DNA from 3 places in the Mesorhizobium sp. M7A.F.Ca.ET.027.02.1.1 genome. Region 1 is predicted to be linked to each of the others. Evidence: predicted binding sites of a transcription regulator. Region 1 holds the regulator's gene; each other region holds the start of a gene.
What was found. Region 1 encodes LexA, which represses DNA repair genes until DNA is damaged. Its sites were predicted from a motif close to TGTTCNNNNTGTGTTCNG; they were not measured.
Positions count from the first base shown of each region.

Region 2: a site for LexA is predicted at 2,220-2,237, ahead of EN749_RS02655 (sel1 repeat family protein). Genes of this name have one in related genera too.
Region 3: a site for LexA is predicted at 2,849-2,866, ahead of EN749_RS04735 (UvrD-helicase domain-containing protein). Genes of this name have one in related genera too.

Region 1 covers NZ_RZOL01000165.1:279-11,703, reverse strand. The annotation lists gene EN749_RS18770 (ComEC/Rec2 family competence protein) at 1-2,368, shown strand, start outside; gene lexA (transcriptional repressor LexA) at 2,362-3,102, opposite strand; gene kynU (kynureninase) at 3,512-4,759, opposite strand; gene kynA (tryptophan 2,3-dioxygenase) at 4,831-5,667, opposite strand; gene EN749_RS18750 (AMP-binding protein) at 5,664-7,289, opposite strand; gene EN749_RS18745 (alpha/beta hydrolase) at 7,600-8,430, shown strand; gene glp (gephyrin-like molybdotransferase Glp) at 8,480-9,685, opposite strand; gene moaC (cyclic pyranopterin monophosphate synthase MoaC) at 9,685-10,167, opposite strand; gene trpC (indole-3-glycerol phosphate synthase TrpC) at 10,170-10,982, opposite strand; partial or broken gene trpD (anthranilate phosphoribosyltransferase) at 10,993-11,425, opposite strand, start outside.
Region 2 covers NZ_RZOL01000010.1:10,981-16,898, reverse strand. The annotation lists gene EN749_RS02670 (AMP nucleosidase) at 1-848, opposite strand, end outside; gene EN749_RS02665 (hypothetical protein) at 965-1,159, opposite strand; gene EN749_RS37565 (hypothetical protein) at 1,199-1,357, opposite strand; gene EN749_RS02660 (DUF2147 domain-containing protein) at 1,581-1,922, opposite strand; gene EN749_RS02655 (sel1 repeat family protein) at 2,371-2,637, shown strand; gene EN749_RS02650 (ABC transporter substrate-binding protein) at 3,030-4,151, shown strand; gene EN749_RS02645 (acetyl/propionyl/methylcrotonyl-CoA carboxylase subunit alpha) at 4,241-5,918, opposite strand, start outside.
Region 3 covers NZ_RZOL01000022.1:17,305-23,222, reverse strand. The annotation lists gene EN749_RS04745 (hypothetical protein) at 1-200, shown strand, start outside; gene EN749_RS04740 (glucose/quinate/shikimate family membrane-bound PQQ-dependent dehydrogenase) at 339-2,654, opposite strand; gene EN749_RS04735 (UvrD-helicase domain-containing protein) at 2,906-5,605, shown strand; gene EN749_RS04730 (hypothetical protein) at 5,709-5,918, opposite strand, start outside.

The sequences.
Region 1 (11,425 bases):
GCCGCCATCGCCCCTTGTGCCGGATCCCGGCAAGGCGCCCTTGCAAGCGGATGTCGCCGCCTCTGTTCCTGTTGCCGAAACCGGCAGGATCGTTCGCGTGCGCCGGCAAATCAGCCTGACATCACTGCCTCGCCTGCGCCACAGCGTGAACACGGCGGCGAGCCTGGAACTCGACCGGGGCGTGGCCTTCCTGCTGGTGCCGGTCTGCCTGGCGATCGGAGCGATCGGCTATTTTTCGCTGACGGCTGAACCCGACTTTGCGAGACCTGTCGCGGTTGTCATCTTGACGGGGATCTGTGCGCTGGTCTCGCGCTCATGGCCAAAGACCCATCTGTGTTTCATGGCGGCGCTTTTGTGCGCCCTAGGACTGCTTGCTGCCAAGGTCGAGACGTGGCGTGCGGGCACACAAATGTTGGGCTCGGAAATCTCGACGCAGGTGACCGGCCGCGTCGTCTCGCTCGACCGGATGGAAACTGGCCGTATCCGGCTGACCATCGACGTGACATCGACCGCAAGACCGAAACTGCGCTATGCGCCGGAACGGGTGCGGCTTTCGGCACGCAAGATCCCGGCTGACGTGACCGCAGGCTCCCTCATCACTGGATATGCCAAGCTTTTGCCGCCGACCGGGCCGGTGCGGCCGGACAGCTATGATTTCTCCTTCGACAGCTATTTTGCCGGCATCGGCGGCAGCGGGTTCTTTCTCGGCAACCCCAAGCTTGTCGTCAGCGATGGTGGCGACATGTCGCTGCCGGCCCGAATTTCCTCTAGCGTGGAAAATGCCCGCGAGGCCATCGCCGACCATATCAGGGCGAGCGTCGGCGGCGCCGAAGGCGAGATCGCCGCGGCGCTGATCGTCGGCGTGCGCGCCGGCATTCCCGATGACATCAATGAGGCGATGCGACGTACCGGCATCTACCACATCATCTCGATTTCGGGACTGCACATGGCGCTGGTCGCAGGCACCATCATGGGCTTGCTGCGCGGCGCCTTCGCGTTGTTTCCCGACTTTTCCGCGCGTCGCCCGGTCAAGAAGTATGCCGCCGTCGCCGCACTGTTCTCGATCGCGGCCTATCTCATCATCTCTGGAGTCGTCGTTGCCGCCGAGCGCAGCTTCATCATGCTGGCGGTGATGCTGATTGCCGTGCTGTTCGATCGAGCAGCACTCACCATGCGCAATCTGGCGATCTCGGCGATCGCCGTCATCGTGGTGTCGCCGCATGAGGTGGTCGGCCCGAGTTTTCAGATGTCGTTCGCCGCGACCGCGGCTCTGGTCGGCGCCTATGCCGGCTGGGCCGTTCACCGCGCGGGAAAAGCAAGACCGCCGCCCCCAAAGCGATCCATGCCCGGTTTCCTGACGCGAAAGTTCGTGCTCGCGGCAACCGGCCTTGCCATGACCTCCATCATCGCCGGCAGCGCCACGACGCTGTTTGCCATCTGGCATTTTCAGCGTGTGTCGCCGCTCAGCCTGTTCGCCAATCTGGCGGTTATGCCGATCGTCACCGTCGTCATGTTCCTGGCTGTCGCAAGCGCGCTGCTGATGCCTTTCGGATTGGATTGGCCGGCCCTCTACCTGATGGGCAAGGGTCTGACGGTGATGATCGCCATATCGGGTTGGATCTCCGAACGTTCGCCTGTCGATGCGGTTGGGCTGATTTCGCAGCAATCTGTCCTGCTGGTGACAATTGCCCTGGTCATCGCGACAATGGCGACAACTTGGCTGCGGCTCGCTGCTCTGCCATGCGCGCTGGCAGGCTTGCTGACCGTCTCGGATACGCGCACGCCGGATGTGCTGATCTCGGAGGACGCCCGACTGGTTGCCTTGCCGATCGGCGGTGGCGAACTCGCCGTCAGCCGCGCTCGGCCGAACGAATTCACCGTCGACAACTGGAAACGCGCACTAATATCCGAAACCATCGTCGTGCCGGAGGTGTTCGACAAGGGCGACGGGCAATTCGACGTCGCGGATGCCGTTGAGCTACCGCCGGGATCGCCGTTCTATTGCACCTCAGGCGTCTGCGTGGCCAGGCACACGTCCGGTGCGATCATTGCCTATGTCGAGGACCGCAAGGACACCTGGAAAGCCTGCGGTTTCGCCGAGCTGATCGTCATCAATGACGCCACCGCGTATGACGCCTGTCACAACCCGCTGGTTCTCGTCATCACCAAGCGGCAACTGGCTCGCAAAGGCAGTGCCGCGATCTTCTTCGATCGCCAATCGGCGACCACGCCGGCGACGATCAGCTTCGCCGTGGACAGCCCATACCGGCCCTGGCATGCGCAACGCAAATTCTCGCGCGAGGCGAGGGGGCTGCCACCCTTCAAGAGACCCGAGAAGCCAGTGGCTGAAACGCAGCCGCCTCAGTAGCGGCGGATCAGGCCAACGAGCTTGCCTTGCACCTTGACCCTGTCCGGCCCGAAAATACGGGTTTCATAGGCTGGATTGGCGGCTTCGAGAGCAATCGAAGCGCCCTTGCGGCGGAACCGCTTCAGCGTCGCTTCCTCTTCATCGACCAGCGCCACGATGATCTCGCCGGGGTTCGCCGTGTCGGCATTGCGGATGATGACGGTGTCGCCGTCGAAGATACCGGCCTCGATCATCGAGTCGCCCTTGACCTCCAGCGCATAGTGGGCACCGCCCATGATCATGTCCGGCGGCACCGAGATCGAATGCGTCTGATGCTGGATGGCATCGATCGGCACACCGGCGGCGATACGGCCCATGACCGGGATCGACACGGCGGAGACCGCATCGTCATCATTGCCGGGCGAGGGCATCCGCGAAGGCGCCGGCTTGATCTGCCGGCCAAGGGCACCACCCTGACCGAGACTGCCCTGGATGACGCTTGGCGAAAACTTCTTTGCCGCGTTGAGGCCGGGCGCGATCGAGTCCGGCAATCGCAGCACTTCCAGCGCGCGTGCCCGGTTGGGCAACCGGCGAATAAAGCCGCGCTCCTCAAGTGCGGTGATCAGCCGATGAATCCCGGATTTGGAGGCAAGGTCGAGCGCCTCCTTCATCTCGTCGAAGGATGGCGGAATGCCGCTCTCCTTCAGGCGTTCATGGATGAACATCAGCAGTTCATGTTGCTTGCGTGTCAGCATGGCGGCCCCCAGATTACCTGAAACCAGAATCGAAAAACAAACCCAGAACAAACACTATCTGTTCCAGTTGTGTTCTGCAACCGTTTAAAGTTTAATGAATTTGTTAAGGCTGCTGAAATTATTTGGGCTTGCCAGCGGGTCGCGATCGACAGGCGCCAACCACGGCAATGCGCCTGCTCACATTGAAATCATTATGGTTAATGACCTGTGGCTCATCCTCGACCCAAGGCTTGGCATCATCTGCCGATCGACCTCCACAAGGGACGCTATCAATCTTCGGGACGTTCGTTTGCCGTGAACGAAACGGAGCCAAAACGCCAACGTCTGTTGGCATTTGTGGCTGGAATTCAGCCCTCCGTCATCCGCCGGGCAGTGAGGGCGGCGACGGCAAATCGCGGAGATCGTTGCGTCAGGTAACGGCTTCCTTGACGGCGAAACGCTGGTCCTTCCATGCGCCCGTGCGCAGAATATCCGCCAGCACCTCAACCGCCAGCCACACATCCTTGTAGCCGACATAGAGCGGCGTGAAGCCGAAACGGATGGTCGATGGCGCGCGAAAATCACCGATGACGCCGCGCTCGATCAGCGCCCGCATGATTTGATAGCCGTGATCGTGAAGGAACGACACCTGGCTGCCGCGCCTGGTCGCGTCGCGGGTGGTCTCCAGCGTGAGGCCATAGGCGCCGCACTTTGCTTCGACGAGCTGGATGAACAGTTCCGTCAGCGCGACGCTCTTTTTTCGCAATGCCGCCATGTCGACGTCGTTCCAGATGACAAGCGCGCCTTTGAGCGCCCGCATCGACAGGACCGGCTGGGTGCCGCACAGAAAGCGGCGGATACCGGTGCCGGCAACATACCCCCGTTCGAAGGCAAAGGGCCGCGCATGGCCCCACCAGCCGCTGAGCGGCTGGCTGATATCGCCGTGATGGCGCTGCGCGGCATAGATGAAGGCCGGTGCGCCCGGACCGCCGTTGAGGTACTTGTAAGTGCAGCCGATGGCGAAATCGGCATTTGCCTGATCGAGCTCGACGGGCAGGGCGCCGGCGGTGTGGCATAGATCCCAGACGATCAGCGCTCCGGCCGCATGAGCCTTGCGCGTCAGCGCCGCCATGTCGCGCAGTTCACCCGATTTGTAGTTGACGTGGTTGACCAGCACCACCGCGACGTTTTCGTCGATCAGCTCTTCGATGGTGGGCGCGTCGACGCCCGCGAGGCGCAGCAGGACGCCGTCCCGTGTCGAGGCCACCCCTTCGGCGATGTACAGGTCGGTGGGGAAACTGTCACCCTCGGCGACGATGACCGACCGGCCCGGCCGCATCTCCAGCGCCGCATGCAGCACCTTGTAGATGTTGGTCGACGTCGTGTCGCAGACGACGGTCTGGCCGGCCGCGGCTCCAATCAGGCGTCCGAGTTGATCGCCGAGTTCGATCGGCATCTCGAACCATCCGGCCGTATTCCAGGCTCGGATGAGGTCCTGGGCCCATTCCTGGGTTGCCGCCTGCTGCAGCTCGCCGAAAACGGCATGAGACGCTGCCCCCAGTGAATTGCCGTCGAGATAGATCACCCCCTCCGGCAGAATGAAACGGTCGCGCATGGCCCGCAGCGGATCTGTGGCATCCATCGCTTCGACTGCGGCGAGATCAGGAAATCCACTCATGGTCAGTCAGTCCCCGGTTGTTCGCGAAGGGTGTTCCGCCGCCGCGCGTCGCTGTTTTCATTTCGACGATGTCAGAGCCGGGTGCGGACCGTCCACAGTTCCGGGAACAGCACCACCTCGAGCATCTTCTTCAGATACGAAGCACCCGACGTGCCGCCGGTGCCGCGTTTCAGACCGATAATGCGCTCAACCGTGGTGACGTGGTTGAAGCGCCAGCGGCGGAAATAATCCTCGAAGTCGACCAGCTTCTCTGCCAGTTCGTAGAACATCCAGTAGCGCTGCGGATCGCGGTAAATGGTTTGCCAGGCGACCAGCACCTCTTCATTCTCGGTTCGCGTCTCACGCCAGCCCGTGCGCTTGGCATCGGCACCGATGTCGAATCCGTTGCGCGCAAGCAGCAGCAGCGCTTCGTCGTAGAGCGATGGTTCGGTCAGGATCGCTTCCAGCTTTCCGCTCAGGTCGGGCCGGTGCTTGTGCGGCCCGAGCATGGCCAGGTTGCGGTTGCCGGCCATGAACTCGATGGCGCGATACTGCCAGGACTGGAAACCCGAGGACTGGCCGAGCGCGTCGCGGAACTCGGTGTATTCGCTCGGCGTCATCGTCCGCAGCACATCCCAGGCATTGTTCAGCTGCTCGAAGATCCGCGCAACGCGCGACAGCATCTTGAAGCTCGGCTCGAGCCGGTCGGCGCGGATGGAACGGATCGCGGCGCCGATCTCGTGCAGAGCGAGCTTCATCCAGAGTTCGGAGGTCTGATGCTGGATGATGAACAGCATCTCGTCATGCGCCGATGACAGCGGCGTTTGGGCCTCCAGCACTTTCTCCAGGTGCAGGTAGTCGCTGTAGGACATGCGCTCCTTGAACGACATCTGGGCGCCTTCGGACGCCGGATCGTATGGCTCGCTCAATCGATTTTCTCCGTGCGCAGCCGGAAGCGCTGGATCTTGCCGGTCTGGGTCTTGGGCAGGGCGGCGATGAATTTTACCGATCGCGGATATTTATAGGGCGCGATCATTGCCTTGACATGGTCCTGCAGGCGCTTGGTGGTGAGGGCGTCGGGCGCGACGCCCTGCACCAGCACGACATGCGCCTCGACGATCTGGCCGCGCTCGGCGTCCTCGGCGCCAATGACAGCGCATTCGGCGACGTCCGGGTGCGCCAGCAGCGCCGCCTCGACCTCGGGACCGGCGATGTTGTAGCCGGCGCTGACGATCATGTCGTCGGAGCGTGCGGCGAAATGGAAGAAGCCTTCCTCGTCCTGCGTGAAGGTATCGCCGGTGAGGTTCCAGCCGTCGCGCACGTATTCCTTCTGCCTGTCATCGGCCATGTAGCGGCAGCCGGTCGGTCCGCGCACCGCAAGCCTGCCGGTCGCGCCGCGTGGCACCTCGCGCATCTCGTCATCGACGACGCGCGCCTCGTAGCCGCCCACCGGCTTTCCGGTCGACGCGGGCTTCATGTCGTCAAAACGGTTGGAGATGAAGATGTGCAGCATCTCGGTGGCTCCGATGCCGTCGAGGATCGGCTTTCCGGTCTTTTGTGTCCACTCTTCGAAAACGGGAGCAGGCAAGGTTTCGCCGGCCGAAACGGCGACGCGCAGCGATGACAGGTCCGCTCCTTCATCCATGGCCTTCAGCATGGCGCGGTAGGCAGTCGGCGCGGTGAAAGAGATCGTCGCTTTGTAGGTCTCGATGATGTGGATCATGTTGGGTGGCGTCGCCTGCTCCAGCAGCGTCGCCGCCGCACCGAAGCGCAGCGGGAAGATGGCGAGTCCGCCAAGGCCGAAGGTGAAGGCCAGCGGCGGCGAGCCGACGAAGATGTCGTCCGGCGTCACCTCCAGGATTTCGCGGGCGTAGGCGTCGGCGATGATCAGCAGGTCGCGGTGAAAATGCATCGTCGCCTTCGGAACGCCTGTTGTGCCCGAGGTGAAGCCGAGCAGGGCAACATCGTCGCGGCCGGTGTCGACTGCGGTGAACGTCACCGGCTTGTCGAGAGCGGCACGATCGAGTTCAGCATCATGGTTGGCGGTGCCGTCGAAACCGATGACCTGCTTGAGGAATGCGCTGTCCTTGGCGCAGGCGGTCATCTCGTCCATCAGCCTGGTGTCGCAGAGCGCGACGGTGATTTCCGCTTTGTCGACGATCTTGGCGAGTTCGCCGGCGCGCAGCATCGGCATGGTGTTGACGACCACGGCGCCAACCTTGGTGGCGGCCAGCCAGCAGGCGACCATTGCGGGGTTGTTGGCCGAACGGATCAGCACCCGGTTGCCCGGCTCGACCCCATAATTCTCGACCAGCGCGTGGGCCAGCCTGTTCGTCCAGTCGGACAGTTCCTTGTAGGTGCGGCGGCGGCCATTGCCGATCAGCGCGGTGTGGTCGCCCAGGCCTTTCTCGACCAGCCTGTCGGTCAGTTCGACACCGGCGTTGAGGCGTTCGGGATAGTCGAAGCCGTCGAGCAGGATTTCAGGCCATTGCTCCGGCGGCGGCAGGTGATCGCGCGTGAACGTGTCGATATGCGCTGAAGGCCCAAGCATGTCGCCGCTCTCCTGTCTGCTGGACGGCCAGTGCGCGAGGCGCCTGACCAGTGATCTGAAGGTCCTGCTTTTTTTGAGGAGGCTTCGTGCCGCAAGTCGCGCCTTGCTCGACGCCACCCGAACGGGGTGACCATTTGCAGGCTTCGGGCAGCACAGCAGACCTCCCATTGTCGGCTGTTCGTGCGGGCAGGATCGCACCAGTCGAAATTTGTTTCAAGCCTAAAATGTTTTTGCCCTAGAGCATTGACGCATGGCGTGGCGGTGGCCATTGCTAGCGGAACAGCGATGCCGTTTTTGGGGAAGGGCGCAGATGTTCGAACGTCACATCGTCGATTGGGATGATGCCTATGCCAACGGTGCGAATATCGCCGGCAGCGACCGATGGCCGGCCGCGTGGGTGGAGCCTGCGCAAGCGTTTCGTGACGCACTCTCGGCGCAGGGCCGGGCACGGCTCGACATCACCTATGGCGATGGGCGACGCAATCGGCTCGATCTCTTCCTCCCCAGCGCCACGCCCAAAGGGTTGGTGGTGTTCATCCATGGCGGTTACTGGAAGGCGTTCGACAAGAGTTTCTGGTCGCATCTCGCCAATGGTGCGGTCAGCAGCGGCTTTGCCGTGGCGATGCCGTCCTACACGCTGTGCCCGGACTTACGCATCGCCGGCATCGTCCAGGAGATCGGCGTGGCGATCGGCAAGGCGGCGGCAATGGTCGACGGGCCGCTGATGCTGACCGGACATTCGGCCGGCGGCCATCTTGCCAGCCGGATGGTGACGACAACCACGCCTCTGGCGGACGATGTGGCGCGGCGCGTGCGCCATGTCGTTTCGATTTCGGGTGTCCACGATCTGCGTCCGATCATGCGCACCGAGATGAACGCGATTCTGGCCATCGACGAGGCCGAGGCGTTGGCGGAAAGCCCGGCACTGTTGCGGCCCATGGATGGTGTCCGCATCACCTGTTGGGCCGGTGGTGGCGAGCGCGCCGAGTTCCTGCGTCAGAACGCCTTGCTTGCCAACATCTGGACGGGCCTCGGTGCTGCAACCAGCACCGTGGTCGAGCCCGACCGGCATCATTTCAGCATTGTCGACGGCCTTGCCGATCCGGCCCACCCACTGAGCCGCGCCTTGATATCGGGCTAGCACCGAGATCATTTTCCATTTTTTTATTAATGGTTTGTCTTGTTCTGCTTCAGCGCAGCATCAGTACGCTGCAGGCCTCGCCAGCAGCTGCTGCGGGGGCAAACGGCGCCCGCACGATCAGCCCGTTGGCGTCGGCCAGCATTCTCAGCATCGAGGAATCCTGGATACCGAACGGCGTCGCCACCAGCACGCCGTCATCTTCCCTGACCACGGCTCGGACGTAGTCCTGGCGCAGATCATTGGCCGGCATGGCGGCACCCAACCGCGCCGGACGAATGTCCTGGCGATGATTGCGGCCGCCGAGCCGCGCCAGCAGCGGCTTCAGGAACAATTGCGAGCAGACCAGGCTTGCCACCGGATTGCCGGGCAGGCCGATGCACCTGATATCGCCGAGGCGGCCGAACATCAGCGGCTTGCCAGGACGCATGGCGATCTTCCAGAAGCCGAGCGTCATGCCTTCGCCGGTCAGCACGTCGTGGATCAGGTCGTGATCGCCGACCGAGGCGCCACCAAGCGTCACAATGACATCCGCACCGGCCGCGACCGCTTTTTGCACCAGTTCGGCGATAGCATCCTTGCGATCGGCGGCAATGCCGAGATCGAGCGCGCGGGCGCCGACCGAGTGTGCGGTGGCGGCGACGCCATAGGCATTCGATGAAATGATCTGGTCCGGGCCGAGATCGCTGCCCGGCGGCAGCAATTCGTCGCCGGTGGCGATAATGGCGACCAGCGGCCGTTTCACCACGCTGACCCGAGGATGGTTGGCCGATGCTGCCAGCGACAGTGCCGCCGGGTCGAGCAAGCGGCCTTTTTCCAGCAGCATGTCGCCTGTTGAAAAATCGAGCCCGATGCGGCGGATATTGCGCCATTGCGCCGTTGGCTCGGTCACTTCGATTTCGCCGCCGCCGAGATCGCGGACATTCTCCTGGATGACGATGGTGTCGGCGCCTTCGGGCAGCGGCGCGCCGGTGAAGATGCGCACGGCCTGCGTCTGGCCGACCGTGCCGTCGAAGCCACGCCCAGCCGGCGCCATGCCGATCACCGACAGCCTGGATGGGACCGACGTGACGTCGGCGGCGCGCGCTGCATAGCCGTCCATGGCGGAAGCATTGAAAGGCGGCTGGGTGCGAAGTGCCACGACCGGTTCCGCCAGAACACGATCCACAGCCTCGAACAGGGGAACGCTTTCGCCGGCTAGAGGCGCCGCGCCATCAAGCAGGCGTTCAAGCGCCTCCGCGATAGGAACCAGCGCCATCAGGCGCTCGCCTTGTAGTCACCCGACTTGCCACCGGTCTTTTCGACCAGGCGGATGCCGGTGATGACCATGGCGCGGTCTACTGCTTTGGCCATGTCGTAGATGGTCAGGCAGGCGACCGAAGCGGCGGTCAGCGCTTCCATCTCGACACCCGTCTTGCCGGTGACGCGCGCCAGTGCGGTGACCTTCAGGCCGGGCAAAGCATGGTCGGGCTCGATGTCGACGGAAACCTTGGTCAAAAGCAGCGGGTGGCAGAGCGGGATCAGTTCATGCGTCTTCTTCGCCGCCATGATGCCGGCGATGCGCGCGGTGCCGAGCACATCGCCCTTCTTGGCGTTGCCGGCGAGGATCATCTTCAGCGTCTCGGGCTGCATCGCGACAAAGCCTTCGGCGATCGCCGTGCGCGTTGTTTCGTCCTTGTCGCCGACGTCGACCATGTTGGCCTCGCCCTGCGCGCCGAGATGGGTAAGGCCCGATACCATCGTCAGATGGCCTCGGCCAAAGCCTTGCCTGTCAGAAGCAGGCGCGTCGCCGCGGTGACGTCCTGTTGCCGCATCAGGCTCTCGCCGACAAGAAAAGTGCCGATGTCGCTCTTTTGCAGCCTGAGGCAGTCGTCATGCGAGAAAATACCGCTCTCGCTGACCAGCAAGCGGTCGGCCGGAACCATCGTCGCCAGCCGCATGGAAGTGTCGAGGCTGGTCTCGAATGTGCGCAGATTGCGGTTGTTGATGCCGATCAGCCGCGACGACAGTTTTAGCGCGCGCTGCGTCTCGGTCTCGTCGTGCACTTCGACCAGTGCATCCATGCCGAGTTCGAAGGCCGTCGCCTCGAGCTCGCTGGCCAGGACGTCGTCGACACTGGCCATGATGATCAGGATGGCATCCGCGCCCCAGGCGCGGGCTTCGTAGACCTGATACGGATCGAACAGGAAATCCTTGCGCAGCGCCGGCAGCGCGACGGCGGCTCGCGCCCAGGTGAGAAATTCGGGCGCACCCTGGAAGGACGGTGCATCGGTCAGCACCGAAAGACAGGCAGCACCACCCTTGGCATAGGCCTGCGCCAGCGCCGGTGGATCGAAATCGGCACGGATCAGACCCTTGGAAGGGCTCGCCTTCTTGATCTCGGCGATTAGCGCGAAGGCGCCGGATTTGCGCTTCGCTTCCAGTGCGGCAAGAAAGCCGCGCGGTGCGTCGGCGTCTTTTGCCCGGGCCTTGATTTCGGCCAACGGCACGCGTGCCTTTGCTGCCGCGATCTCGTCGCGCTTGTAGGCCTCGATCTTGCGAAGAATGTCAGACACGCTCTATCCGTTATCCGTTCGAAATCTCGACCAGCCTGTCGAGCACTTGCAGGGCACGGCCGCTATCGATGGCTTGCGCCGCCGCCGCGATGCCGTCGCCAAGCGTCGTCGCCTTGCCGGCCACAACCAGTCCGGCACCGGCGTTCATCAGCACGGTGTCGCGATAGGCGCCGGCGGCGCCGCCCAGCATATCGCGCAAGGCCTTGGCGTTGTAGTCCGCATCGCCGCCACGCAATTCGTCCTTGCTGTGGCGCGGCAACCCAACCGCTTCAGGGGTCAGGGTGAAGCTGCGGATCTCGCCGCCGATCAGTTCGGCAACCTGCGTCTCGCCGGTGGTGGTGATCTCGTCATAGCCGTCGCCATGGGCGACCCAGACATGCTCGGCACCCAGCGCCTTCAGCGTCTCGGCAACCGGCAGGATCCATTCCGGCAGGAACACACCG
Region 2 (5,918 bases), on a different contig from region 1:
GGCCCGACGCCGATATTGACCATGGTGATGCCGCCATGTCCCGATTTCTTCAGGTGATAGGCCGGCATCTGCGGCAGGCGCGGCGGTGCAACGCCTTCGCTAGGCGCGCTTTGCCCGCTCTTGGTGATGACATTACCCGGCTCGACGAACTCCGTGTATCCGCCGCCGCCATTGGCCATCAGGTCGCGGGCGCGGGCGACGAACTCGTCGATGTAGAACTGATAATTGGTGAACAGCACGAAGTTCTGGAACTGCTGCGGCGTGGTTGCCGTATAGTGCGACAGCCGGTGCAGCGAATAATCGATGCGCTGCGCCGTGAAGGGCGCCAGAGGCCTCGGCTCGCCGAAGGCGACTTCGAAGGTGCCGTTGGCGATCTGGTCGTCGGTGCCATCGAGATCCGGCACGTCGAACAGGTCGCGGATCGGCCGCTTGATGCGCTCTGCCGTCGCGCCGTCGACATGGGTGCCTTCAAGGAAGGCGAAATGCAGCGGGATGGGTGTGGTCGATTCCGACACCGTGACCGCAACCCCATGATTGCGCATGATCAGGCGCAACTGCTCGACGAGGTAGCTTTCGAACAGGCCCGGCTGGGTGATGGTGGTGGAAAAATGCCCGGGCGTCGGCATATGGCCATAGGCCTGGCGCGAGTCGATCTGGGTGAACGAGTTGGTGGTGACACCGATCTCCGGATAAAAGGCCCGGTAGCGCTTGCCATTGTCGCCGCCTGCTGCCGCCAGCTCTGCGAACGAGTCGCGCAGGAATTTGGTGTTGCGGTCGTAAAGCGCCTGCAGTGCCTTGACGGCTTTCTCGGCGCTATCAAAGCTTTGCCGGCCAAAAGGCTCCGGCATGACGACAGATTCGATGGCTTGTGGGTAGATTCGCTTTTCCATGGCTCAATATAGAGACTTGGATCGGCACTTGGGAGGGGTGTCGCGACCGAAGGCGGCCAACGCGCCGTTTTTCTTCAACCGCGCTGCAGGCTGACCAGGAGCACAAAGCCGACGCCGGACTTCTTCAGGGCTGGTGCGTCGATCGTCGAGCCGGCATCTGAGCGCATCATCGGCACGGCCAGAACCGGAGCGGCCAGAACCGCCAGGATAAGCGCCGCCCGCGGCAGAAGCCGAAGGGTCTTGAGAGCGTTGGCGGCGATGCGGTTCATGGTGTTTCAGCTTTTCTTTTCGAGGTCTTGGTTCTTTGTTCAGTTGCGAAGATGGGTGGGGCAGGCGAGGCGGCAGGTTCTGGAACTGGCTTCGTCCCAGGCGCGGGCCGGACGGCCCGCTTCGGCGACGAGGATGGCGAAGAACATTCCAAACAGGCTCACCAGCAGGCAGACGATGGTGAAGCGGCGAGCAAGCATCGGGTCGGTCTCCTTCAACACGCCGGAGAATGCCCTGATGCAACTGAACCGGCTCTGATGCCGGCGTTCATCTGCCGTTCAAGATGATTGACGGGGTTTCGACGGCGCCGGCGTCGGTTTGGATAGCCGCCGGCGGGTATCGAGCATCACCGGTGCAGGATGTGTCGACAAAACGAAAACGGGGCCCGCTGGGGCCCCGTCCTCATGTCGTAAGGGTGGTCGATCAGAGCTTGTGCCAGGTCTGGCTCTTGCAGATCAGTCCGCCGAGCACGCAGCCGCTCATCTTGAGAGAGCTGCCCGACAATGTCGCCTTGCCCGAATAGGTCTTGTCGTTTGCCGGATCGGTGATGTTGCCGGCATATTTGTTGTCGCCTGTCGCCTTGAGCGAGCCGATGGTCTTGCCGGCATATTTCCCGGACTTGAGCGTGATGGAAAACGAGCTGCCGGCGGCGATGGCCGCGGTTTCGCCGGCCTGCGTCTTCCAATTGCCTTCGATCGGATCGGCCCATGCCGCACTCGCCACGATCAATGTGGCCGCAAGGGCCAGGCTCAGTTTTCGAAACATGTCTTCCTCCCTGTGGATGTCCGGCCGGATGCTCCGCCTCGCCGGTCTGCCGCTTACGCAAACGTAAGCTAATCCAGCTCCCGGCAAAACAAAAGCGGTGCCGTAGCGGAAGACTTTGGGATTTTGCAGCCGCCTGAAAGCGCCTCCTCGACGATGAAATGAAACGATCGGCGCATCGCCTTTGTCTGCCGTGGTTAGCGAAGTCTTGCCCCCGCGCGAGAAAACTTTCGTCAAATTTGAGGCAAGCAGGCTGAATTGCTGGGTTTGTATCCTTAACGAATTTCGGCGTTTACCTCTTGTTTTAGCTTTGTTTTCCTCAAATTAAGCACGCCATTTAACGACGGATTCAAGCCTGCACGGCATTCTCGAAAGCATCGGAAGAGCAGCCGGCAAGACGAAAGAAGGCAGCTCTCGGGAGCCTGACAGGGCCGGAAAACAGGGGATTGAAATGGCACGTTTTGAAATGCTTGAAGCAGGTTTCGGCGCCATGGGAGCAACTGCTCAGGCCGACATCCTTTTCGAACTGGGCATGATGTATGCGACCGGCCGCGATTGCGAGACCGATGTGGTTGCCGCCCACAAATGGTTCAACATCGCCGCAATCAAGGGCTCGGCCCGCGCCGCCGAGCTGCGCTCGGAACTGTCGGCCGCCATGTCGAAGGTCGAGATCGCCACGGCGCTGCGCGAAGCCCGCGAATGGATGACCATGCACTGAAATCTGCCAATCGCAGACAGATCCATCGAAGACAGGGAAGCTCCGGGATCAAGGCCGCACAGACGGCCAGACCCGGCGAAATTGAAGGCCGCGCAAGACGGTCACGAAGGCAAGGGAAAGAACGCGGCAGGCCGCAAGGCCCAGTCGTGCGCGACACAGGGAAGCTGAGCGGATTTTTAGGCGCGGGGGCGCCTGGAGATTGCTCGACGGGCAAAAAAGCCGCGACCAGCCGGAACAAGGCTGGCGTGGCTTTTTGCGTGGATGACGTCTTGCAGGCCCAATCGAGCGGCGCCAATGCGCCTAGACAGGCTCAATGAAGGGTGAAATTGTCCGGCCTCTCTGGAAGAAGCGCGGCCGGGGCGGCCGCGCGTGAGTGGAGGAGTTCTACCATCATGAAAAAATTGAGTATTTTGAACGCGGCCATATTCGGCCTGATGTTGAGCACGCCGGTCGCACTCGCAGACGACATCACCTTTGCGGTGGTGGGCCCGATGACAGGACAGCTCGCCACCATCGGCGATCAGTTCAAGCAGGGCGCACAGGCTGCCGCCGATGCGATCAACGCCGCGGGCGGTGTCGACGGTCGTCAGATCAAGCTGAGCATCGAAGACGACCAATGCGATCCCAAGCAGGCCGTGTCGGTTGCCAACCGCGTCGTCGCCGATGGCGTCAAGTTCATCGACGGCCATGCCTGCTCGGGTTCCAGCATTCCGGCCTCGGCTGTCTATGCCGAAGCCGGCGCCTTGATGATGAGCCCGGCCTCGTCAAACCCGGTGCTGACCGATGCGGCAGCCAAGGCCGGCTGGCCGACGATCATGCGCCTTTACACGCGTGACGATGCGCAGGGCGCCTTCATCGGCCCATGGATCGCCAAGAAGTTTGCCGGCAAGAATGTCGTCGTCCTGCATGACAAGAGCGCCTACGGACAGGGCGTGGCTGACGCCGTCAGGGCAACGATGAATGCCGGCGGCCTCAAGGAGGTCTATTATGACGGCATCAACGCTGGCGAGAAGGACTATTCGGCTCTCGTCACCAAGCTCAAGGATTTGAAAGCCGACGTTGTTTATTTCGGCGGCTACCATCCTGAAGCCGGCCTGATCCTGCGTCAGTCGGCGGAACAGAACCTGAAGTTCCAGCTGATCATGCCGGACTCCATCGCCTCGCCGGAATTCTGGCAGGTTGCCGGCCCGGCCGGCGAGGGCACCATGTTCGTCTTCCCGTCGGATCCGCAGGCAAAGCCGGAAGCCAAGGCAGCCGTCGAGAAGATCAAGGCCGGCGGTTTCGTGCCGGAGGGTTTCACGCTGTTCTCTTACGCCACCATCCAGGCTTTCGCCGAAGGCATCAAGCGTGCCGGCAGCGACGACCCGGCCAAGGTTGCCGAAGCGTTGAAGAACGGTACGCCGATCAGCACCGTTGTCGGTGATGTCACCTTCGACGAGAAGGGCGACCTCAAGAATGCCAGCTACGACATCAACCAGTGGCATGACGGCAAATACGCGCCGATCGCGCAGTAATCGCCACCCTGGCGACTGGATGGCATAGAGAAATGGCCGGGTTCATCCCGGCCATTTTTTTGCTTCCCCTGTCGTGGCCTTCCGAACCGTCAGCTCACTGCTGTGGTCGCGGCGTTGTGCTCCTCGACGAACCGCACCAGCACCGTTCCGTCGGTGACCTGTGCGCCCTCTGTGGCGATCTCGGCGATCACGCCGTCATGCGGCGCGGCGATGGTGTGCTCCATCTTCATCGCCTCGAGGATCAGCAGCGGCTGGCCCTTGATCACCGTATCGCCTTTTCCCACGCGCACCAGCTTGACCAATCCCGGCATCGGCGCACGCAGGCTGCCGGTGCTTGCCGCCGCCTCATCGGCCCGTGCCAACGGGTCCGGCACGGCGAAGGTGTAGCCGACGGCGCCTTCGAACACGGTGATATGGCCTGGCCAGCGGGCGAGGCGCGGCGTGGCGCGAAAATCATGCGAATTGGTGTCGCCATAGGGTTTGTCCAGCGCGACCTGGAATCGTCCGTCCGCCCGCACCGAAACCTTCGCCGCGATATCGTCTTCGCCGAACTTCAGCCATGTGCGTCGCGCCACGCTGTGGAAATGGGCATAGCCGACAAGCGACGACCACGGATCGTCGGATGACGGCGATGCTCCGGCCCCGGAGGCCGCAAGGGCGGCGGCAGCAATGGTTTCGTCGCTCGAAGGCGGGACGGTCGTCAAGGTTTCTTGGTGTCTGCCAATCAGGCTGGTGTCGACATCGCCTGCAGCGAAATCCGGATCGGCGGCCAGAGCGGCGAGAAAGGCGGTGTTGACCGTCGAGCCGGCGATCTCGGTCCGGGATAGCGCCGCGCCAAGCGCTCCCAGAGCCCCCTGACGGTCCGTGGCGTGGACGACCAGCTTGGCAATCATCGGGTCGTAATAGGGCGAGATGGCGTCACCCGCCCGCACGCCTGTCTCTATGCGCATCGTGGCGCATTCGGAGGCCGCGTCTGGAAATTTCAGATGGTGCAGCGTGCCCGTTGCCGGCAGAAAACCTTTCGTCGCGTCCTCGGCATAGATGCGCGCCTCGAAGGCATGGCCGACGAGCGCGATCTCGCTTTGCGTCTTCGGCAGCTTTTCGCCGCTGGCGACCCGCAACTGCCACTCGACCAGATCGGTGCCGGTCACCATTTCGGTGACCGGATGTTCGACCTGCAGGCGGGTGTTCATCTCCATGAACCAGAAGCGGTCGGCTTTCAGGCCCTGCGAGGCATCGACGATGAACTCGATGGTGCCGGCGCCTGAATAATTGATCGCCTTGGCGGCCTTCACCGCCGCATCCGTCATCGCCTTACGCAAAGCCTCGGTCATGCCGGGCGCGGGCGATTCCTCGATCACCTTCTGGTGGCGGCGCTGCGCCGAGCAGTCGCGCTCGTAGAGATGCACCACATTGCCGAAATTGTCGCCGAACACCTGCACCTCGATATGGCGCGGCTTGTCGACATATTTTTCGACCAGCACGCGGTCGTCGCCGAACGCGGCTTTCGCCTCGCGCCGCGCGCTGGACAACGCCTCGGAAAACTCATCGGGATGCTCGACCCGGCGCATGCCCTTGCCGCCGCCGCCGGCGCGCGCCTTGATCAGCACGGGATAGCCGATCTCGCGTGCCTTGGAGGCAAGCAGCACGATTTCCTGCGCCTCGCCATGGTAGCCCGGCACGACCGGCACGCCGGCCTTTTCCATCAGCCGCTTGCCCGCGTCCTTCAACCCCATGGCCCGGATCGAGGCCGCCGACGGGCCGATG
Region 3 (5,918 bases), on a different contig from region 1:
TTGGCGGCGTTCTCGGCGAGAAGGCCGGCGCGCTGATCAACGGCGTCGCCGCACTCAAGGCATCCGGGCTCGACATGGCGCAGATCCAGAAGGCCGGCGCGACGCTGATCCAGCAGGCCGAAGCCGCCGCCGGCCCCGACCTGACCAACAAGGTGCTCGGCTCGGTGCCCAGCCTGAAGGGCCATCTGGGGATTGGCTGATCGACAATCGGGCCGATCGGAAGGTTTGCCGCCCCTCATCGCCCAGTCGGGCACGTTTCCCCGTCACTATGCGGGGGAAAGATACCGGCACAGATGATGGTCGGCGCGACCTCTGAGAGATCGCGCCCCCCTGCGCCCCTACTTCGGCAGCGCGTAGGCCATCACATAGTCCCCAGGCTTGGTGCCGACCGAACCGTGGCCACCGGCGACGATGACCACGAACTGGCGGCCGTCGGCGACCGTATAGGTCATCGGCGTCGATTGCCCGCCGGCCGGCAGCCGCGCCTGCCACAGCTGCTTGCCCGACGTCAGGTCGTAGGCGCGCAGATAGTCGTCGACCGCGGCCCCGAGGAAGGCGACGCCACCGGCGGTGATCATCGGCCCGCCGATGCCGGGCACGCCGACCTTCAGCGGCAGCGGCAGCGGCGTCATGTCGTAGACGGTGCCGTTGCGGTGCTTGTAGGCGATCTTGCCGGTCCTGAGATCGGCGCCGGCGACATAGCCCCAGGGCGGCGCCTGGCAAGGAATGCCGAGCGGCGACAGGAACGGCCCCATCACCACCGCATAGGGCGCACCCTCGTTGCGGTTCAGCCCCTGCTCGCTGCCGCGCCCTTCGTCCGGCGGCGGCACCTGATCGCGCGGAATGAGCTCCGACTTGAACGCCAGATAGGTCGGCATGCCGAACAGCACCTGCCGGACCGGGTCGACGGCAATGCCGCCCCAGTTGAAGGTGCCGAAATTGCCGGGATAGATCAGCGAGCCCTGGACGGAAGGCGGCGTATAGCGCCCCTCATAGCGCAGGCCCTGGAATTCGATCCGGCAGGCCAACTGGTCGAACATGGTTAGGCCCCACATGTCGGCGCCGGTGAGCGGCTTCGGCATGAAGGTAAGGTCGGAGACCGGCTGCGTTGGCGATGTGTGGTCACCTTCGATCGCGCCGCCGGGCGCCGGCACTTCGTTGACCGCAATGACCGGCTCGCCGGTGCGGCGGTCGAGCACATAGAGGTCGCCCTGCTTGGTCGGCCCGACCAGCGCCGGCACCACCGTGCCGTCGGGTTTGGTGATGTCGATCAGGCTCGGCTGCGCCGGCACGTCCATGTCCCAGAGATCGTGGTGCACGGTCTGCCGCACCCAGCGCACCTGCCCGGTGTTAAGGTCGAGCGCGGTGATCGACGACGAGAACTTCTCGACATTGGCACTGCGCCCGGCGCCGAGCTGGTCCGGCGTCTGGTTGCCGAGCGGCACATAGAGCAGGCCGAGCTTCTCGTCGGCGCTCGGCGTCGACCACATGTTGGGCGAGTTGGCGGTATAGGTCTGGCCGGCCGGCAGCGGCGTCGTCTGGTCCGGATTGCCGGAATCCCAGTTCCACACCAGCGCGCCGGTGGCAGCGTCGTAGGCGCGGATCACGCCGGATGGCTCCTGCGTCGAATAATTGTCGTTGACCGCGCCGCCGACGATGATCTTGCCGCCTGAGATCAGCGGGGCCGAGGTCGAGTAATAATAGCCCGACTTCGGATAGGGCATGTTGGTCAGAAGGTTCAGCGTGCCGCCCTCGGCAAAAGCCGGGCAGATCTGCCCGTTGGCGGCATCGAGCGCGATCAGCCGCGCGTCCGAGGTCGGCAGGTAGACGCGGGTCGCACAGGGCTGCCCGGCGGCGCCGGCGGCATCGGCGTAATAGGTCACGCCGCGGCAGGTCTGGTGCTGGCGGTCCTTGTCGAGCTTGACCTTGGGATCGAAGCGCCATTTCTCCTTGCCGCTCGCGGCATCGATTGCGATGGCGAAATTATGCGGCGTGCAGATGTAGAGCGTGTCGCCGATCTTCAGCGGCGTCACCTGATAGGTGGTCTCGCCGACATCGTCGGGACCCTTCACGTCGCCGGTCTGGTAGGTCCAGGCGGGCTGCAGCTTGGCGACATTGTCCGGTGTGATCTGGTCGAGCGGCGAATAGCGCTGGCCGAACTGCGTGCGGCCGTAATAGTGCCATTCGCCGGCCGGCACATCATTGCCGAGATTGGCGTTGGCGACCACCTTGTCGGTGCCGAGTTCGCCGGCAATATCCTTCGGATCCGAAGTCATCGAATAACCGGCGACGGCTAATGATGCCAGCACGGCAAGGATCAGCGGCGCGCGTGCGTCAGGACCGACAAGACCCCGCCTCGCCCACGGCATCAGCAGCCACAAAGCGAGAAGCACGATGATGCCGCCGCGAGGCCCGAGTTCCCACCAGTCGAAGCCGGTTTCCCAGACCGCCCAGGCCAACGTGCCGAGCACGATCACCGCGTAGAGCCACAAAGCAGTCGACCTGCGCCGGTAAAGCAGCCAGGCGGCGATCAGGAAGGCAAGGCCAGCAACGACATAGTACCAGCTGCCGCCCAGCATCGCCAGGCGGATACCGCCGCCGCCGAGTGCCAGGCCGATGAGGAAAAGAATGAGGGAGTTGATGGTGACAGCCAAGATGATACTCCTTCGACTGTTGCGCTTTGCGGCGCTGCCATGGCAACCCGGCATTGCGTCGCTGCCCGAAGCACAACTTTCTCCCGACGGTCCCGCCTGTCAAGCATGGGCCTCAAGCGCAGGCGGTAATGGTCCATCGCCATTGGGATAACATCGACCGCACTGGGAGCGTGGGCAGCAATCGGGCACTTTAGCGGAACAAAACGTAGACAGTTCTGGTCTTTCCCCACCGAATCACTACATTCGGGGCAATGTCCGGCTTTTCCGAAGACATGCCCTTTTTCGACGAACCCAATGCGCGGCCCACGGCCCCGTCGGGCATCGCCGCGCGCGCCATGGCTGCCCGCAGCGGTCAAAACAACGCACCCGACTACCTGAAGGGCCTCAACCCGGAGCAGCGGCTAGCTGTTGAAACCACCGAAGGTCCGGTTCTGGTGCTGGCCGGAGCGGGCACCGGCAAGACCCGCGTGCTCACCACCCGCATCGCCCACATCCTCGCCACCGGCAAGGCGTTCCCGTCGCAGATCCTCGCGGTGACCTTCACCAACAAGGCCGCGCGCGAGATGAAGATCCGCATTGGCGTGCTGATCGGCGAAGGCAATGTCGAGGGCATGCCATGGCTCGGCACCTTCCACTCGATCGGCGTGAAGCTGCTTCGCAGACATGCCGAACTCGCCGGTTTGCGCTCCGACTTCACCATCCTCGACACCGACGACGTCGTGCGGCTGATCAAGCAGTTGATCCAAGCCGAAGGTCTGGACGACAAGCGCTGGCCGGCCAAGCAGTTCGCCCAGATGATCGACGGCTGGAAGAACAAGGGGCAAGGCCCGGCCGACATCGCCGAGGGCGATGCGCGCGCCTTCGCCAATGGCAAGGGCCGCGAACTCTACAAGGCCTATCAGGAACGGCTGAAGACGCTGAACGCCTGCGATTTCGGCGACCTGCTCTGCCACCCGATCCGCATTTTCCGCGCCAATCCGGATGTGCTGAAGGAATACCACAAGCGCTTCAAATACATCCTCGTCGACGAGTATCAGGACACCAACACCGCCCAGTACATGTGGCTGCGCCTCCTGGCGCAGCGGCCGCAAGGCAAGCCGATCTCCCCCCTTGAGGGGGAGATGTCCGGCAGGACAGAGGGGGGCGCCTCGCGCCGACAGGCTGGAGGGACAGCGCCCCCCTCTGTCGCCTCCGGCGACATCTCCCCCTCTAGGGGGGAGATCGGGCGCTCTTCGACTGACACCCGCGCCACCGTAAACATCTGCTGCGTCGGCGACGACGATCAGTCGATCTATGGCTGGCGCGGTGCCGAGATCGACAACATCCTGCGCTTCGACAAGGATTTTCCCGGCGCCACCATCATCCGGCTGGAGCGCAACTACCGCTCGACCGCGCACATCCTTGGTGCTGCCTCCCACCTCATCGCCCACAATGAGGGCCGCTTCGGCAAGACGCTGTTCACGGACCGCAACGATCCCGAAGACGGCAAGGTGCATGTCCACGCCGCCTGGGATTCCGAGGAAGAAGCGCGCGCCGTCGGCGAGACCATCGAGACCTACCAGCGGCAAAAGCACAATCTCAACGACATGGCGATCCTGGTCCGCGCCTCGTTCCAGATGCGGGAGTTCGAGGACCGTTTCGTCACGCTCGGCCTCAACTACCGCGTCATCGGCGGTCCGCGCTTCTACGAGCGCATGGAGATCCGCGATGCGCTGGCCTTCTTCCGCGTCGTCGCGCAAGGCGCCGACGACCTCGCCTTCGAGCGCATCGTCAATGTGCCCAAGCGCGGCCTGGGGGAAGCCACCATCCGCCAGATCCACGACACGGCGCGTGCGCTGCGCATCCCGATGCTGGAGGCCGCCGCCAAGCTCGCCGAAAGCGACGAGTTGAAGCCGAAGCCGCGCGCCGCACTTCGTGAAGTGGCGGCCAATTTCGAACGCTGGCAGAAGGCGCTGGAAACCACGCCGCACACCGAACTCGCCGAGACCATTCTCGAAGAGAGCGGCTACACCGACATGTGGAAAAACGACCGCTCGGTCGAAGCGCCCGGCCGGCTGGAGAACCTGAAAGAACTGATCCGCTCGATGGAGGAGTATGAGTCGCTGCGCTCCTTCCTCGAGCATGTCGCACTGGTCATGGACGCCGAGCAGAACGCCGGACTCGACGCCGTCAGCATCATGACGCTGCATTCGGCCAAGGGCCTCGAATTCGAGACCGTCTTCCTGCCCGGCTGGGAGGAAGGCCTGTTCCCGCACCAGCGCGCGCTCGATGAAGGCGGCCGCTCCGGGCTGGAGGAAGAGCGCCGCCTTGCCTATGTCGGCCTGACCCGCGCCAAGAAGAACCTGCATCTGTGGTTCGTCTCCAACCGCCGCATCCATGGCCTGTGGCAATCGACCATCCCGTCGCGCTTCCTCGACGAACTGCCGGAAGCCCATGTCGAGGTCGCCGAAAGCGGCAACTCCTATGGCGGCTACGGCAATTCCTATGGCGGCGGTTCCTTTGCCTCCGGCCGCAGCGGCCAGGGTGCAGGACGGCAGAACCCCTATGGCGCCTCGCGCTTCGACAATGTCGGCGCCGACAGCGAAAAATCCGGCGCCTTCTCCAACACCTATGCGACACCGGGCTGGCAGCGCGCGCAGGCCAACCGCACCGAGGCCACCGACCGCAATTGGGGCTCGCGCTCCGGCCATCAGGTCGAGCGCATCGGCTATGGCGAGACGGACAGCGGCTACGGCGCCGGCCGCACTTCGGTCAAGGGCCGCACCATCGACGGCGAACTGGTCGCCAAATCCGTCGCCGACAAGCCGTCCCCCTTCAGCGTCGGCGACCGCGTCTTCCACCAGAAATTCGGCAACGGCAACATCTCGGCCATCGAAGGCAACAAGCTGACCATCGACTTCGACAAGGCCGGCCAGAAGCGCGTGCTGGATGGGTTCGTCATTGGGGTCTAGAAAGCTATGCGTTAACCGCAGCCTTCCTCCATTTTGTGGCCGAGCGGCGACAGGATGCAAGACGACGTGCTTGACGGCCGCAAAGCGTTGATTGAAATGAGCCTCACAAAATAGAGTCTAAATACGAAATATATTCCTTAAAACGATTGGCAGTATACTGCGAGATGTCGATCATATCTCCCATCGCTTTCGCAACTTGACGCTTTCCTCGATTAAATTTTTGCGTTGCGCGGGGACTATTCTCGGTATTTTCTTTTGCTCCAGCTGCTCCCCTCATAAATTCCTCGATAGATTCAACTGCTTCGGCCATCGT